DNA from 2 places in the Paenibacillus sp. PSB04 genome. Region 1 is predicted to be linked to the other one. Evidence: a T-box and tRNA genes for the amino acid it is inferred to sense, from the RefSeq annotation. Region 1 holds a T-box; the other holds one or more tRNA genes.
What was found. A T-box is a leader RNA that pairs with one kind of tRNA and senses whether it is charged. The one in region 1 lies ahead of K2F33_RS15315 (valine--tRNA ligase), so its partner is inferred to be a tRNA-Val.
Positions count from the first base shown of each region.

Region 2: it has a tRNA-Val gene. The T-box ahead of K2F33_RS15315 (valine--tRNA ligase) is inferred to sense a tRNA for this amino acid. The anticodon was not compared.

Region 1 covers NZ_CP081301.1:3,323,795-3,331,777, forward strand. Annotated here, with positions in the region: gene cobA (uroporphyrinogen-III C-methyltransferase) at 1-182, shown strand, start outside; gene hemB (porphobilinogen synthase) at 239-1,237, shown strand; gene hemL (glutamate-1-semialdehyde 2,1-aminomutase) at 1,304-2,605, shown strand; gene K2F33_RS15305 (RluA family pseudouridine synthase) at 2,602-3,498, shown strand; gene K2F33_RS15310 (LysM peptidoglycan-binding domain-containing protein) at 3,628-5,076, shown strand; T-box leader at 5,354-5,611, shown strand; gene K2F33_RS15315 (valine--tRNA ligase) at 5,670-7,983, shown strand, end outside.
Region 2 covers NZ_CP081301.1:3,737,574-3,745,556, forward strand. Annotated here, with positions in the region: gene K2F33_RS17205 (sporulation protein YjcZ) at 117-230, shown strand; gene K2F33_RS17210 (hypothetical protein) at 335-826, shown strand; gene K2F33_RS17215 (mechanosensitive ion channel protein MscL) at 860-1,021, opposite strand; gene K2F33_RS17220 (glycerophosphodiester phosphodiesterase) at 1,195-1,935, shown strand; gene K2F33_RS17225 (hypothetical protein) at 2,013-2,186, opposite strand; gene K2F33_RS17230 (hypothetical protein) at 2,353-2,547, opposite strand; gene K2F33_RS17235 (YjfB family protein) at 2,751-2,930, opposite strand; gene K2F33_RS17240 (hypothetical protein) at 3,105-3,422, shown strand; tRNA gene K2F33_RS17245 (tRNA-Val) at 3,514-3,586, opposite strand; gene K2F33_RS17250 (hypothetical protein) at 3,754-3,951, shown strand; gene K2F33_RS17255 (GNAT family N-acetyltransferase) at 4,339-4,782, shown strand; gene K2F33_RS17260 (DUF3892 domain-containing protein) at 4,873-5,112, shown strand; gene K2F33_RS17265 (MBL fold metallo-hydrolase) at 5,219-5,956, opposite strand; gene K2F33_RS17270 (hypothetical protein) at 6,089-6,280, shown strand; gene K2F33_RS17275 (copper amine oxidase) at 6,476-7,027, shown strand; gene K2F33_RS17280 (DUF1292 domain-containing protein) at 7,122-7,439, shown strand; gene K2F33_RS17285 (aminotransferase class I/II-fold pyridoxal phosphate-dependent enzyme) at 7,541-7,983, opposite strand, start outside.

The DNA of each region.
Region 1 (7,983 bases):
GAGTGCAGGACCCGGCAGCGCTGCTGCAGGGTGTGGAAGTTGCATGTATTGGAGAAATTACGGCCAAGACAGCCCGTGACGCGGGCCTTGAAGTAGGCATCATTGCCGAAGAAGCGACGTTGGACAGCCTTGTCCGGTCGCTGTGCCTGTGGAACGCGGAAGCTGCGGCCGCATCAGAATAGAAGGGTCTGGGATGACCCTAGACTCGTAAATATCTACCAACAGGAGGTTTACAGCTATGAGTTTTCCAATGGTAAGACACCGGCGCCTCCGCCAGTCCGTGGGCATGCGGAACATGGTGCGCGAAACGGTGCTGAACGTGAATGACCTGATCATGCCGATTTTTGTAACCTATGGAGAAAACATAAAAAACGAGATTTCATCCATGCCGGGAGTCTATCATTTTTCGCTGGACCGGCTGAAAGAAGAAGTGGACGAAATTGCCTCCCTCGGCATTCCTGCCGTGCTGTTGTTCGGCATTCCGGAAACGAAGGACAGCATCGGCTCCTCGGCCTTTGCGGAAGACGGCATCGTGCAGGAAGCCACACGCCTGATCAAGTCCTGGTATCCGGACCTGCTCGTCGTAGCCGACACCTGCCTCTGCGAGTTTACGGATCATGGACACTGCGGCATGGTGCATACCTATGAACGGGATGGCCATGTGTGCGGCGACGTCATGAACGATGAATCGCTGGAGCTGCTGGTCAAAACGGCGGTGTCCCAGGCGAAAGCCGGCGCCGATATTATCGCCCCGTCCAACATGATGGACGGCTTCGTGCAGGCGATCCGCGCAGGGCTTGACGAGAACGGATTTGAGCATATTCCGATCATGTCTTATTCGGTCAAATATGCTTCCGCCTTCTACGGCCCATTCCGCGAGGCAGCCGACTCGGCACCTCAGTTCGGCGACCGCAAAACGTACCAGATGGATCCGGCCAACGCGCGCGAAGCGCTGCGTGAAGCGGAATCCGATGTGCTTGAAGGGGCCGACATGCTGATGGTCAAGCCTTCTTTGTCCTATATGGACATTATGCGCACGCTGAAGGATCAGTTCGACCTTCCGCTCGTCGCCTACAATGTGAGCGGGGAGTACTCCATGGTCAAAGCGGCGGCCATTCAAGGCTGGATCGACGAAAAAGCCGTAGTGCAGGAAATGCTGACGAGCATGAAGCGCGCCGGCGCGGATATCATTATTACTTATTTTGCCAAAGACGTGGCCCGGTGGATCAAGGGATAACCGAAGCATCGGAGCAAAATCCCCGCTTAGCGGGGTGATTTAAACCGATAGATTGGAGTGAATGACATGAGCAGTATGTCAGGAAAGCGCAAGGAGGAGGCTTCCCGGTCGGCCTTTGAAGAAGCCAAGCAATATATCCCCGGCGGAGTAAACAGCCCGGTCCGCGCTTTTAAATCGGTCGGACTTACGCCGATTTATGTGGACCATGCCCAAGGATCGCGCGTGTACGATATTGATGGCAACAGTTTTATCGACTACGTCGGCTCCTGGGGACCCCTGATTATGGGACACGCCCATCCGGAAGTGATTGCTGCGGTTCAGGAAACGGCGGCCAAAGGCACGAGCTTCGGCGCGCCTACGCTGATTGAGACGGAGATGGCCAAGCTCGTGTGCGAGCGTGTCCCTTCGATCGACATCGTCCGGATGGTCAATTCCGGTACGGAAGCGACGATGAGCGCGATTCGTCTGGCCCGCGGGTACACGGGACGCAGCAAAATTTTGAAATTCGAAGGCTCCTATCACGGACACGCGGACAGCCTGCTCATCAAAGCCGGCTCCGGGGTGGCGACACTGGGTCTGCCTGACAGCCCGGGCGTGCCGGAAAGCGTGGCCAGCAATACGATCACGGTCGCGTATAACGACCTTGAGTCCGTAAAGCTTGCCTTTGAACGTTTTGGCGAGGAGATCGCCTGCGTCATCGTGGAGCCGGTAGCCGGCAACATGGGCGTCGTACCTCCGCTTCCGGGCTTTCTGGAAGGCTTGCGCGAAATTACTACAAAATATGGCAGCCTGCTCATTTTTGATGAGGTCATGACCGGGTTCCGCGTTCATTTGAACTGTGCCCAAGGCCGGTTCGGCATTACGCCTGACCTGACTTGCCTGGGCAAGGTGATCGGCGGCGGACTGCCTGTCGGCGCATACGGCGGCAAACGCGAAATTATGGAAAAAGTGGCGCCGTCCGGTCCGATTTACCAAGCGGGCACGCTGAGCGGAAATCCGCTGGCCATGGCGGCTGGGTTTACGACGCTGAAGCTCCTGACGCCTGCTGTATATGACCAGCTGGAAGAGCGCGCAGCCCGTCTGGAGGCCGGTTTTGTAAAAAATGCCAAAGAGCTTGGCATTCCGGTGACGATTAACCGCGTCGGTTCCATGGTATGTCCTTTCTTCACGGAAGGGCCTGTCGTGAATTACGATACGGCGAAGACGAGCGACATTCCGCGCTTCACCAAATATTTCGGCAATCTGATTGAGGAAGGCGTGAGCGTGGCTCCTTCCCAATTTGAGGGGATGTTTGTATCGGCTGCCCACAGCATCGAAGACATCGATGCGACGATTGAAGCCAATTACAACGCCCTTAAGCAGCTGTGAGCCTGAACCACTGGCTCCGGCGCGGGGAATGGCTGGAGCTGGCTCCGGGCAAAAAAATCGCATCGGCCGCGGACCGCGAAGCGGCGGCCGCGGCGTGGCTGCTGAACGAGGCAGGCCTGCCGGAGAAGCTGCTTGGACAGCTTCAGGCATCAAATGGCATCGAGTGGAAAGGGGACCGGCTTCGGCTGGCCCTTTTTGCTTCCCGCAAGGCGGGGATCGAGCCGATCTGGACGGATCTCACCGTGCTGTACGAGGACGACTTCTGCCTGGTCGTTCACAAGCCTGCCGGGATGAAGGTTCACCCGGATGGGCACACCGACGAAATCACGTTGGATCATGCCGTGGCCGCCCATTATCAGATGCAAGGGGAAGAGATTGCGGTCAGGCATATTCATCGGCTCGACCAGCATACCACCGGGCCCGTGCTGTATGCCAAAAATGACTGGGCGCAGCTTGTGCTGGACAAGGAGATGAGCGGCAAGCGGATTTCGCGGATTTACGCCGCCTTTGTCGAGGGGCGGATCCCTGCGGAGATGAAGGTCATCGACCTGCCCATCGGCAAGGACCGCCATCACAAGCAGCGCAGACGGGTGTCTCCGGGAGGGCAATCTGCGGTGACCCGGATTCTCCACGCAGAAGCCGGGAATCAAGCCAGCCTCGTCTATTTGGAACTGGAAACCGGAAGGACGCATCAGATCCGCGTTCATCTCAGTCATGTCGGTCACCCGCTGCTGGGCGATGCCTTGTACGGCGGAAGCATGTCCGCCATCGGCAGGCAGGCGCTTCACGGGGAGCGTCTCTCTTTCGCCCATCCGCTCACACGCGAGCAGATTGAGGTGAGCGATCCGTGGCCCGAGGATATGGAGCGTCTCAAAGCCCTTGTGAGAGCGTAAACCTAAGTATCATATGAAAACTGGCATGCTCCTCTTTTTAAAGCATATAAATAGAACGAGTAACGATTTTGGCTCGTGCTGTGGGGATGGCCCACGGTTAGAAATATGCCGAAAAGGAGGACGTTATTTGTGTTTGACCAGTCCTACGGTTTACGCTTTGACATTTACGAACGCATCCATTTAAACGAAGACGTGGCGGGTATCGAAGAACTCGAGGAAATCGAGCTGCTTCCGCATATTCAAGTGATCAGCCAGGACGAACAAGCCAGTCTGCGCGGGCATCTGCTCCTGTCGGGGCTGTACAGAAGCGAAGGTGAGGAAGAAGGGACGCAGCGGCTGGAGCATTTCATTCCAGTGGAGATTACGGTTCCCTTGAACCGGGTAACCTCGCTGGATGACATTGCGGTGGAAATCGAGAATTTTGACGTCGACCTGCTGTCCAAACGGAGCCTGAATATTACGGGCGTTCTTTCTCTGCGCGGCATCGAGACTCAGGTCGCGGAATCACCCGCCTGGAAAGCGGACGAATTCACGGTGGTTCATGCACCGGATGAGGACCTTCCGGAGGAAGCGGCGATCTTCGCGCAAGAGCGGGAGGAAGAGCCGGCTTCGGCAGAACCGGAACAGCGTGAATTCACGCCGCCAGACGACCCTGCGCCTGTCTGGACCGCACCGGCTCCATCCTTTACGCCGCCTCAGTCCCAAATTCAGGCAGAGCAGCCGGAACAGGTTCCGATCGAAGCTGCGGAAGCCAGTGACTCGGATGAAGCACGGGAAGCGGCAGCCTGGGAAGCCGCATGGCAAGCGGCTGCTGTTCCTCCGTCCGAGCCGGAGGAAGCGGCTGTGCCTCAGGCGTCCGATTCCCGCGAAACTGCGCCGTCTACCGCATGGGAATCTGCCCACGAACCTGAGCGGGAAGCGGCAGCGCCTCCGCCGCAGGTGGCCGGATTATCCGCTTTACATACGGACAAGGAACCATCGGAGCGGACAGCGGAGCCCCAGTACCCGAACAAGTGGCATTTTGAGCATGAAGAGGAGTCGGAGCTGCTGCATCCGGAAGCGACGGCGGTTCAGGCGGATGAAGAGCAGGAAGAAGACATCTATTTGAACGCGGCGGGTAAAGACCCGTTCAGCGAGCCTACGTTCCCGTTTGGAGCTTTCCAGGATAAAGTTCAGCAGGAAGAACCGCCTGAAGACCGGGAAATGCGGATTGCGCTCGGAAGCAAGAAGGAACCCGAGTCCGGCGAGAAGGAAGCGATCGGCTTTTCCTCGATCTTGTCCTCAAGCCGTTCGATCAAGGAGCTTGAGTACCAGCAGGCGCAGGAGGAGCAGCAGGCTGCTGATGCCATCGCCAGCGCGGGTGCTGCTGAAGCCGATGATATCAAATGGAAGAACCTGTTCCTCGGCAGTATCTCCGAGCAGACTCCGTTCCGTAAGGTCCGGCTGTGCATCGTTCAGCGGGAGGAGACGCTCGAGACGATCGCCGACCGTTATCAGCTGACGCCGCGGGAGCTTGTGCTGTACAACCGGCTGGCGGACCAGACCGTGCAGGAAGGTCAAATTCTGTATATTCCGTAACGATTTTGAGGCAATCAGAAGAGCCTGGCGCTTTGCGGCGCCGGGCTCTTTTTTTTTGTGCCCGGGATGAGGTCTGCCCGAACACGGGAAAATGGTCCTGCACTTTGGACTAAGGGAAGTTGACTATCGACATGAAGCGCGTTATTATGGAGTATATGTTTTGCAGAAAAACATCAACGAACGTCAAATACAGAAGACATCCTGAATTTGGCGGAAGTTTTTCTTGCGATATGAAACGCTTCAGCTTCGCTGAAAAATGATCCATTTCACCATCTTCACAAAAACGATGAACGGGAAGAGTAGGCGGTATTGCCCTTCAGAGAGCGGAATTGCAGCGCTGGAAGATTCCGCAGGATGCAGCTGTCCGAAGTCGCCCGGAAGTTGTCGGTTTGAGCACTTGCGTCCGAAGGCGCGGGAGGTAGAGCCGGCCGGCTGCAGCCGTTATCTGTACGAAGTGTTGCGAAGGCATGCGTGTTTGTGCTTGCTGTCGCAAAACAAAGGTGGTACCGCGAAAGAACAGCCTTTCGTCCTTTGAGGACGAAAGGTTTTTTGTATTTTTGGCAAAGCTGATCTTGTGATGGAGGATGAACAATATGACAGACCAGGAAAACCAAGCAACAACCGGGATGCCGACGACGTATGACCCGAAATCGGCCGAAAAGAAATGGTACAAATACTGGATCGACGGCCAGTATTTCAAAGCCGGGCAGAAGCCCGAGGCTGAGCCGTATACGATCGTGATTCCGCCGCCAAACGTAACGGGGATGCTCCATATCGGGCACGCCCTCGACTTTACCCTGCAGGATATTCTGATTCGCACGAAGCGGATGCAGGGGTACGACGCCTTGTGGCTTCCGGGCTCGGACCATGCGGGCATCGCGACGCAGACCAAGGTGGAGCAGAAGCTGCGTGAGCAGAATATTAGCCGCCACGACCTGGGGCGCGAGAAGTTCCTGGAGAAAGTGTGGGAATGGAAGGACCAATACGCGGAAACGATTCATGAACAGTGGGCCAAAATGGGCTTTTCGCTGGATTACTCCAGAGAGCGGTTTACGCTTGACGAAGGTCTGTCGAAGGCGGTTCGCGAAGTTTTCGTGAAACTCTATGAAAAAGGGCTGATCTACCGCGGCAAAAAGATCATCAACTGGGATCCGGCCGCCAGAACCGCCTTGTCCGATATTGAGGTTGAATATAAAGAAGTCAACGGTCATCTGTATCATTTGCAGTATCCGCTGAAGGACGGAAGCGGCCACATTACGGTAGCGACCACGCGTCCTGAGACGATGCTTGGCGATACGGCGGTAGCGGTTCATCCAAAAGACGAGCGCTACAAGGATATGATCGGCAAGATGCTCGTGCTTCCGATTGTCGGACGCGAAATTCCGATTATTGCCGACGAGTACGTGGAACGCGAATTCGGCAGCGGCGCCGTGAAAATTACTCCGGCACACGACCCGAACGATTTTGAGGTGGGATTGCGCCACGATCTGCCGCAAATCATCGTGATGGACGAGACCGGCACGATGAATGACCAGGCCGCGAAGTACGAAGGCATGGACCGGGCCGATTGCCGCAAGCAGATCGTTCAGGATTTGAAGGATCTCGGCGTGCTGATCAAAATCGAAGACCATGTGCACCAGGTAGGGCATAGTGAGCGCACAGGCGCCGTAGTCGAGCCTTACCTGTCGACGCAGTGGTTCGTTAAAATGCAGCCGCTCGCGGAAAGAGCCATCGAGGCGCAAAAGGCGGGCAAAGGGGTACGCTTCGTTCCGGATCGTTTCGAGAAAACGTACCTGAACTGGATCGAAAACGTCCGGGATTGGTGTATTTCCCGTCAGCTGTGGTGGGGACACCGGATTCCGGCTTGGTACTGCGAATCCTGCGGCGAGATCCACGTAGCCCATGAGGATGTAACTCAATGCTCCAAATGCGGAAGCACCGAGCTTACGCAGGACAACGACGTTCTGGACACTTGGTTCAGTTCGGCGCTGTGGCCGTTCTCTACCCTCGGCTGGCCGGAGCAGACGGCGGATCTGGAACGTTATTATCCGACGAACGTGCTCGTTACGGGCTATGACATCATCTATTTCTGGGTAGCCCGGATGATCTTTACCGCGCTGGAATTTACGGGCGAAATTCCGTTCAAGGACGTGCTGATGCACGGACTGGTCCGGGATTCCGAAGGACGGAAAATGTCCAAGTCGCTCGGCAACGGCGTTGATCCGCTCGACGTCATCGAACGGTACGGCGCAGATGCGATGCGCTACATGATCTCCACGAGCAGCACGCCGGGGCAGGATCTGCGCTTCCGGTGGGAACGCGTGGAGCAGGCGCGCAACTTTGCCAATAAAATCTGGAATGCCTCCCGTTTCGCTCTGATGAATCTGGAAGGATTCACATATGACGACATTGACATAAGCGGAGAGCTCAGCACGGCGGACCGCTGGATTCTCCACCGCCTGAACGAAACTTCCCGTGACATTACGCGTCTAATAGATGCCTACGAATTTGGTGAAACGGGCCGGCTCCTGTATAACTTCATTTGGGATGACCTCTGTGACTGGTACATTGAGTTTGCCAAACTCTCTTTGTACGGAGACAATGTGAGCGCCAAGAAAACGACGCAGTCGGTGCTTAGCTATGTGCTGGACCGCACGCTGCGGATGATTCATCCGTTTATGCCGTTCATCTCCGAAGAAATTTGGCAGCATCTGCCTCACGAAGGGGAAACGATCACGCTTGCGGCATGGCCGGAGTATGATCCAGCCTTCGAGGATGCCGAAGCTGCAGCCGAGATGTCGCTGCTGATGGATGCCATCCGTGCCGTTCGCAACATCCGCGCAGAGGTTAATGTTCCGATGAGCAAGAAGATCGAGCTGATGCTGAAGGCGGGCGACGAGCAAGTGC
Region 2 (7,983 bases), 410 kb from region 1:
CCTGCCATCGCTTCTGGAAGCGGTAGCCGTTTGAGGCAATCCGGGTATTCGTACAGTCAAACCGCAGGTGAACTACATAATATAGGTTGACCCCATGAAAAAGGAGGTTCAAACCTATGAGCGGAGTCGTAGGCGGCGTTGGTTATCCAGGCGGAGTTTTCAAATCGACGGGAGCGATCTTGGTCCTTTTCATCCTTTTGGTCATTATTTTGAGCTCCTGTTTTTGTTAAGGCGTAACACAACACATCCTGGCGGTATTCGGCCGGGATGTTTTTTTATGCCCGCGTTAGTTTACCTAATTACATACAGTCATTTAACCTGGGAGGGATTGAGGATGAACCAACTCGTGATCGCATTGTTCCGGACGAGACAGGATACGGCGCTGGCGGTCAGCGCGCTTTGGGAGCGTCATTTTGACAAAAAGGACGTGTCGCTGCTTGCCCTTGACAAGAGACAGTTATCTATCGTATGCCGGGATACCGGCTTGAAAGAACCCGTGTCCAGGCATGGTACCAGCGGGTTGTTCGGCGAAATCCGGGATTTAACCTCCAGCCTGACGCTGCGGGATCAAGTCACCTGGGCATCGGGACCGGCAGCGGCCAAACTTGGGGGGGCGGAAGTTGGCGGGAAGAACGACGGGCTGATTGTCAGTCTGGTGGGGATTGGCGTCCCCGAAGGGGATGCAGAAAACTATGAGAAGCTGCTGATTCAGGGGCATTTTATGGTCATAGTGGAGTGCAGTAAGGAGCGAAGCATCGAGGCGCAGCATGTTCTTGAGGCCCATCCGTGCGTAGAGACGAGAAAAGAAAAGCGTGTATCGACATAAAAAAAAGGCGATCGAGTACCGATCCCCTTCCGGTCAATAAATGATTCTCCGGCTTAAGTTAACGGCCGTTCCGTATTTTTTGCTGAGGATCTTGGCCTCTTCGGTGACGTAGGCGAGGATATGCTGCAGCCGCTGGGTGGCCGGCCGGATGGTTTCTTTGACTTCTCCGTGGACGATGACGTCAAACACGATCATGATCGAATACCTCCTTATATGCGGGATAAATCCATGATAAAATACAACCATCAGAGAGGAATCAATTTGGATGGAGCGGTTTGTAAACTCTACGGTTTATACTCGCATTACATATGACGGGTACGATAAGTTGGTAAGGTTTGCGAGAATACCAGTCGGGAGGTTGAGAGAAATTGGATTCGATTATTAATTTTGCCCACCGGGGCGCATCTGCCGTATGTCCGGAAAATACGATGGCCGCTTTTGCCCGCAGTTTGGAGCTTGGTGCCACAGGGATTGAAACCGATGTTCAGTTAACCCGGGACGGCCGGCTTGTCCTGATTCACGACGAAACGTTGTCCCGTACGACAAACGGGAGCGGGTGGGTCAAAGACCATGACCTGGAAGAGCTGCGCAAGCTGGACGCCGGCAGCTGGTTCCATCCCGATTTTGCGGAGGAGCGCCTTCCGCTGCTGGAAGAGCTGCTGGAGCTGGTTCAGGACACCGGGACCGTCGTCAACATCGAGTTGAAAAATACGAAGGTACCTTATGCAGGGCTTGAGGAGAAGGTCATCGACATGGTAAGAAGCTATAACCTGAGTGAGCGAATCGTCATCTCAAGCTTCAATCACTATTCCCTGCGGCTCTGCAAGCAGCTCGCGCCAGAAATCCGCACCGGCATTTTGTACATGGAGGGACTGTATGAGCCGTGGGAATATGCCCGCAGCGTTGAAGCCGACGCCCTGCACGCCTACCATTTTGCGGTGCTGTCTGAATTTGTGGCGGGAGCGAAGGCGGCCGGTAAGGTATACCACCCATGGACGGTCAACGAAGAAGAGGAAATGCGGCGTCTTATCGACGCAGGGGCAGCGGGGATCATCACCGACTACCCGGATAAGCTGGCTGCGCTGCTGAGCGCTTCAGTGCGCTCTTAAACACCGATAACCCGATGCCACGGCGGCATCGGGTTATTTTGTGCCCGTAAACGTCTCCAGAACAGTGAGGGAACGCGTCACCCTTGATGATCCGGTGAATCCCCGTTCGACGGATGTTTACCTTTCTTCAATTCCCGCGCCCCTTCTTCCAGCACGTCTTCAATCATGTCCGTGGATGACGGCGTTTCATGATCGGGATCCGGAATGGGATCGACCCCGGGGAAACGATCCTCTTCATTCGGTGTATTCATCGCCACACGTCCTTCCTATAGAATCGTTGGTACTTCCATAGTGTGTTCCTTATATGTAAGGATAAACCGTTCCAAGTGCTGCTGAACCACATTTTCCTGCACCTTCCGAGACGAAAGGTTAATCGTTATATAAAAAAATAAAGCCGCCCAGGCAGGGCAGCGAATATTAACGAATATGAATGAGGCGTGACAGATGGCCGACTTCATCCAGCGGAATCCACATGGAGCCGTACACCGTCCGCATCTTTAAAGTGCCCGGATCATCGGATTTCTCGGGGATGCCGGTAATGGATTCACCATCCAAATTTTGAACGAATAATTGATGGCCGCGGCGGATCGCCATTTCAATTTCCTTTTCCATGAGACTATTCTCCCGTATCCACATACTGGTAAGACTTTTGTATCAATAACTATCTTTATCATAAGATAATTTTCGTCTGTTGGATAGAGAACGAATGTTTGATTGGTGGGGATATGGACCTAAAATATGAATTTAATTTGAACGGTTGTGCTGAAAAATAAAAAAACCCTCCGTCTGGAGGGGCAGAAAAGAATGCCGAGCAGTTAAATCCGGATGTCTAGACGGTTTCCCAAATGGGGTGCGGCGCTGCTATCCAGCATTTTGACCAGGGATTGACCGTCCTGCGAGGCTTGATCCTTAGCGATTTTAAGCACCTGGATGCTCACATTTTGAGCCAGCCGGGACTGGCTCATGGCCATCGATAAAGCAGGGATATCCATCATAAGCCTCCTCTATGTAAAATGGGTAACATCTATGTTATCGGATTTTCGGTGTGATTTATAAAATAGATGCCGCCCGGGAACCAAGTTCCCGGGCGTGCGATCAGGGAGGTGTCATGCTGATTTCATCCGAAAAATCCGGAATTAATACATGTCTCCACCGAAGTGATCGCGACAGTGGCATCTTTTATGGTGGCGTTTTTTGAAGTGGTGGTGCTGTTTGTGAATTTTATGGCAGGAAACATGCTTTTCTTTGTGAACCTTTTTGATTACAGGTTCCCAGTCCACTTTGACGAATATCGTTTTCTTGATTTCTTTTTTGAGGACGACTGGTTTTGGTTTGCGGACATGGCAGCGATGGCCGTGATCATGTTCGTGGAAAAAGAATTTACTCATTTGGTTACCCCACCTTTGTTGGAAAATGTGAAACCTGAGATATCGTATGTAACGCTTTCCTTTGCAAACACGGCGGAGGTCCATATGGGATCAAAATAGATGATTATCTTAACGGGACAGGGTTAAAACTCTGCGGCTAATTGTGAACAAAAAAACTCTTGAAGCCTTAAGCTTCAAGAGTTTCTATAGATGATCTGCAGTGGGCTCGAACCACTGACCCCCACCCTGTCAAGATGGTGCTCTCCCAGCTGAGCTAGCAGATCGTATAAGTCAGATACATTTAATATAATAACAGCGCCATAGTTAGCTGTCAATCATTTTATTTTGCTCACGGTGAATGGCATGCACAATTTGTTTGCCGCTCATGATTAGAAGCTATCCAAACGGGCGAAAACTAAAGTATATTTCGAAACAGAAGGAGTGGCACGGTATGCCGAACAAAGGCGGGCTGCTCGCGGCAGGGATGTGCCTGCTGCTTGCCGGATGCTCCCCCGCGGGTGAGTTTTCGGATGCGCAGGAGCCGATCAAGCCCGGTTCAACCATGGCCGATTCACCGATTATGCTGGACGTTTACGGCAAATCGGTCAGCGAGGATGTGTATTCCAAGGGCCCTATTACGCCGCCCTGATTCTTTGGACAAGACAAGGGCCCGTGCTCCGACTGCACCGGCCCTCTTTTTTTAAGATATAAGAAAGTATTTGCATCGGAGATTCGGTTTCCTTATAACTGAAGAAAAACTTCCGCAAAACGCGGTCTATCTTCCGTGAGTGTTCGTCGATAAACGTTTTTCTTATTCCTCATCCCATTTGCGCGAATACCCTTTTTGGATGACATAAATGAAAGAATAGATTAAGATGGCTGATAAAATGACGATCAGCGCAATGGTCATGCCCATAACGATCCATGGTCTCCCTTCCATAGAGCTCTCATGAGTCAACTATACAGGAAAATCATTTTTTTGTATAATGATTCAATCGTGTTTTTTATATTGATTGCATGAAAGAGAGGGTAACCGATGCCTGCAGAAATAGTATACGTGACGACCCCCGAGCAGCTGGAACATGCGCTGGACATCCGCCAGGAGGTGTTCGTCAAGGAACAAAACGTGCCCGCCGACCTGGAGATCGACGAATACGATGTGATCAGCGACAATGTTCATCATATCCTCCTTCAGGACAAGGATCAGTATGTGGCCACCGGCCGGATCATTTATTATAACAGCGATACCGCCAAGATGCAGCGAATCGCGGTTCGCCGCGAGTTCCGCACCCACGGGTTCGGCCGCATTTTGCTGATGGCGATGGAAGAGCGGGCGAGGGAACTGGGGCTGGCCTATTCCATCCTGGATGCACAGTGCCAAGCTGAACAGTTCTATGCAAAACAAGGCTACGAGGTCATTTCCAAGGAGCCGTTCGATGACGCGGGCATTCCGCATGTCCGTATGAAGAAAACACTGTAGGCTTCGTTTCTTCGTATAAATCCATGTTCTCAGGGAACGATATCCATATGTCACCTTGATATATCATGACAACTTAAGGAGTGGATATCGATGGGAAACCCGGGAAGAGAACAATTTATCGCAGTACAGAAGAACGGTGACGGCGACTTGACGGCCTTTCAAACGTCGTCGGGCCGGGTGCTCGATTACGAGCAGGCGCTGCAGGAAGTAAAAGCGGGTGCCATTGCCGGAGTAAACGTCTTTAAAGGCCGTGACGGCGAGATGTACATCCGCGGGGACGCCGACGGCGATCCGTCGAATAATCTCGATAACTTGCCTACTTTTGAATAAAAGACGAGCGTCATGTTTCCAAAAATAACAGCCGGCTGCAGAGAAGGTTCATCTTTCTGCAGCCGGCTGTGTTTTTTCACCCGTAATCCACATCGACCAGCAAGGGTTACAGCGTATATACGTGCCCTTGCTCAAGGAAGGTCATTTCTCCGGTTTTTCCTACAAACTCGTCTTTATTATCCGCATAATGCATCAATCGGATCATACGCTGAACCGGCTCCGCCAGCGATAGCAGCTCACTGAGCGTCGTATGAACCTCGCCCGGTCCTTCCAGCTGGACCTCGTGCAGGATCGTATCACAGCCGCGTTCCCCTACGAGCTTGTCCAGCAGCCCGGGGTCGAAGGTCATGTCCGCGCTGTAGAAAATCCGGCCGTTAATATAGAGGGAGAAGCTGTCTTTGCCCGGAATGTGGCGGTTCGGGATGAGCTCCAGCTCGATTTGCTCCGACAGGCGGCAGGGAACTCCCGGTTGAAGCGTATGTACATCGAAGGCGTCCTCGAGGCAGGTGATTTGGCCGGGTTGGGACAGACCGCCCTTCAGCGTGTGCTCCCACAGCACATCACGCAAAGCTTCCGCGATATAAAGCTTCATTTTGCGATGGTACGCGTATTTCATCTGGAAGGCAAGCTCCTCCAGGCCGCCGACATGATCGCCATGAATATGGGTGATCAGCACGGCATCCAAGTCATTAAACGTTTTGCCCAGTTGGTGAAGGGCGAGGGGGGCCGTAATTCCGCAATCGATCAGCAAAGTGAACGACCCGTCCCCGAGCAGGGCATTATTGTTGAAATACTTTTTGGCAAAAGCGCTGCCTGTCCCCAGCATCTGAAGCTGCAAGCTCATCGGTTGATCCTCCTGTGAATGAGCGGCATGCCGAGCATGCCGTTCGTATTTTTTTCTTTCATTATACACCACAGTTCCCAATTTCCATCTACCCCCATAATATGCTGTAAACGCGCGAAATGGGGTTTTGTCATGGCGAAGGGAAAAAGCAAAAAACCGGCACAAGCCAAAGGGGAAAAGGTCATCCGAGGCATGAGGCTCGTGACCTCCGACGTATGCGAGGCCTGTAAAACGCCCTGTGCCCGGGGAATGGCGTACGCGGCACGGATGAGAGTTCCGGGTGCGATCGGCAAAGGGGTGCCCTGTATTTTAACCAAGAAATAAGGAGAGAAATTAGGAACTGAACCAAAATTTGGAGCTATAGTCCCACAAGGTGGGGCTTTTTTTGTATTCCTGGAACAAAATTCCTTCACTTTTGAGAAAAAATGTGAGTTTTGCCCGTATGGACAGCGCAACTTGCGTTTGTACTTTTCGTATATACATACAACATCACGATGGAAATGGAGGGAAACGAACAAGATGAATTGGAAGAAAGTTATGGTATGCGTATTCGCCTTTTCCCTGATGGGGGGTTCTGTGTTTGCAGATTCAATTACCCAAAAAGTCAGGGTGTGGATGAACGGCAAGGAAATCCAGGACGGCGGTTATATCATCGACGGCAAAACCTATGTCCCGATTCGGGAGTTTGACGGGGTCGTAAAGTTTAATTCAGATACGAACAAGGTTGAATTCATTAAGCCTAACGTACATATATTTCTGTTTAATGGAGATACCGTCTTCGGTAACGTCAATAAAGGGAAGCTCAAGTTTAACGTATTCTGCCAGGTGGACAGCCTATCGGACGATGTGGCGAGCGTAAAGGTGGCTATTACAGATCCTTCGGGAAAGGTCAAGGATATCCAGTCTCAGGACGTGAGCGGCAGCCAGAAGGATAATTTCTGGTTCCGGACTTACGATTTTACGTATGATTTCAGCAGCGCGGGCAAATATAAAGTGGGGTTCTACATTAAAGCCACCAAGACCAGCGATTACGTCCTCGTATCGCAAAAAGTGATCACTGCGCTGAACTGACAACCCCCGAGGAGGATAAATTGACCAGATCATGCGGACGTGATACGATACGGTGGTATGATCCATTCCAACCATAAGTGAGGTTTTTGTTAAAATGAGCGATCACAAGCATGAACACGGCGAAGCCTGCAATCATGATCATGACCATGATCACGAGCATGAGGAATTTGTTCTGACGCTGACAGATGAGAACGGCAAAGACGTGGAAATGGTTCTTGTCGAAACATTCGATGTAGGCGAGAACGTTTATGCACTGCTGCTGGAACGTGAGAATCCTGAAGCGGACGGCATCATCCTTCGCGTCGAGGAAGAGGACGAGGAAATGATGCTTTACAATATTGAAGACGAAGAAGAATGGAACAAGGTGGAAGCCGCTTATAACGAGCTGGTTGCCCAGTTGGACCAGGAGTAATCCTTTTCGCCACAAGCCCTACACCAAGAAACCCCCGAACCGCAGCGAAAGCGGGACAGGGGTTTTCTTTTTTTGGTGCAGGCGGTAAACAGCCGCGCGTATTAAAAAATCGGATCGGTTTCCACAATGACCTTGACGTTTTGGATATACCGGTCTTCCGGTCCTTTTACCGGCAGCCCGACGTCCACATGGTCGACAATGTAGTCGATATTGTCCTGGGAGATAACCTCTCCCGGAAGAAGGATCGGAATGCCCGGCGGATACACATAAATAAACTCGGCGATAATGCGTCCGGCCGATTCCTTGAACGGAATGACTTCCGTATCCCCGTAGAAGGCATCCCTTGGAATGAGGGACAGCTGCGGAATTTCCGGAATTTTAACAACCAGCTCGTTGGCTGTGTTTACATTATAGTAGGTCTGTGCCAGCTCGCGGAGTGCATTCACCAGGATGGAGATGGTCTCCTCGTTATCCCCTGGCGTAATCAGGCACAGGATGTTGTACATGTCGCTCAGCTCGACTTCGATATTATACTTTTCGCGAA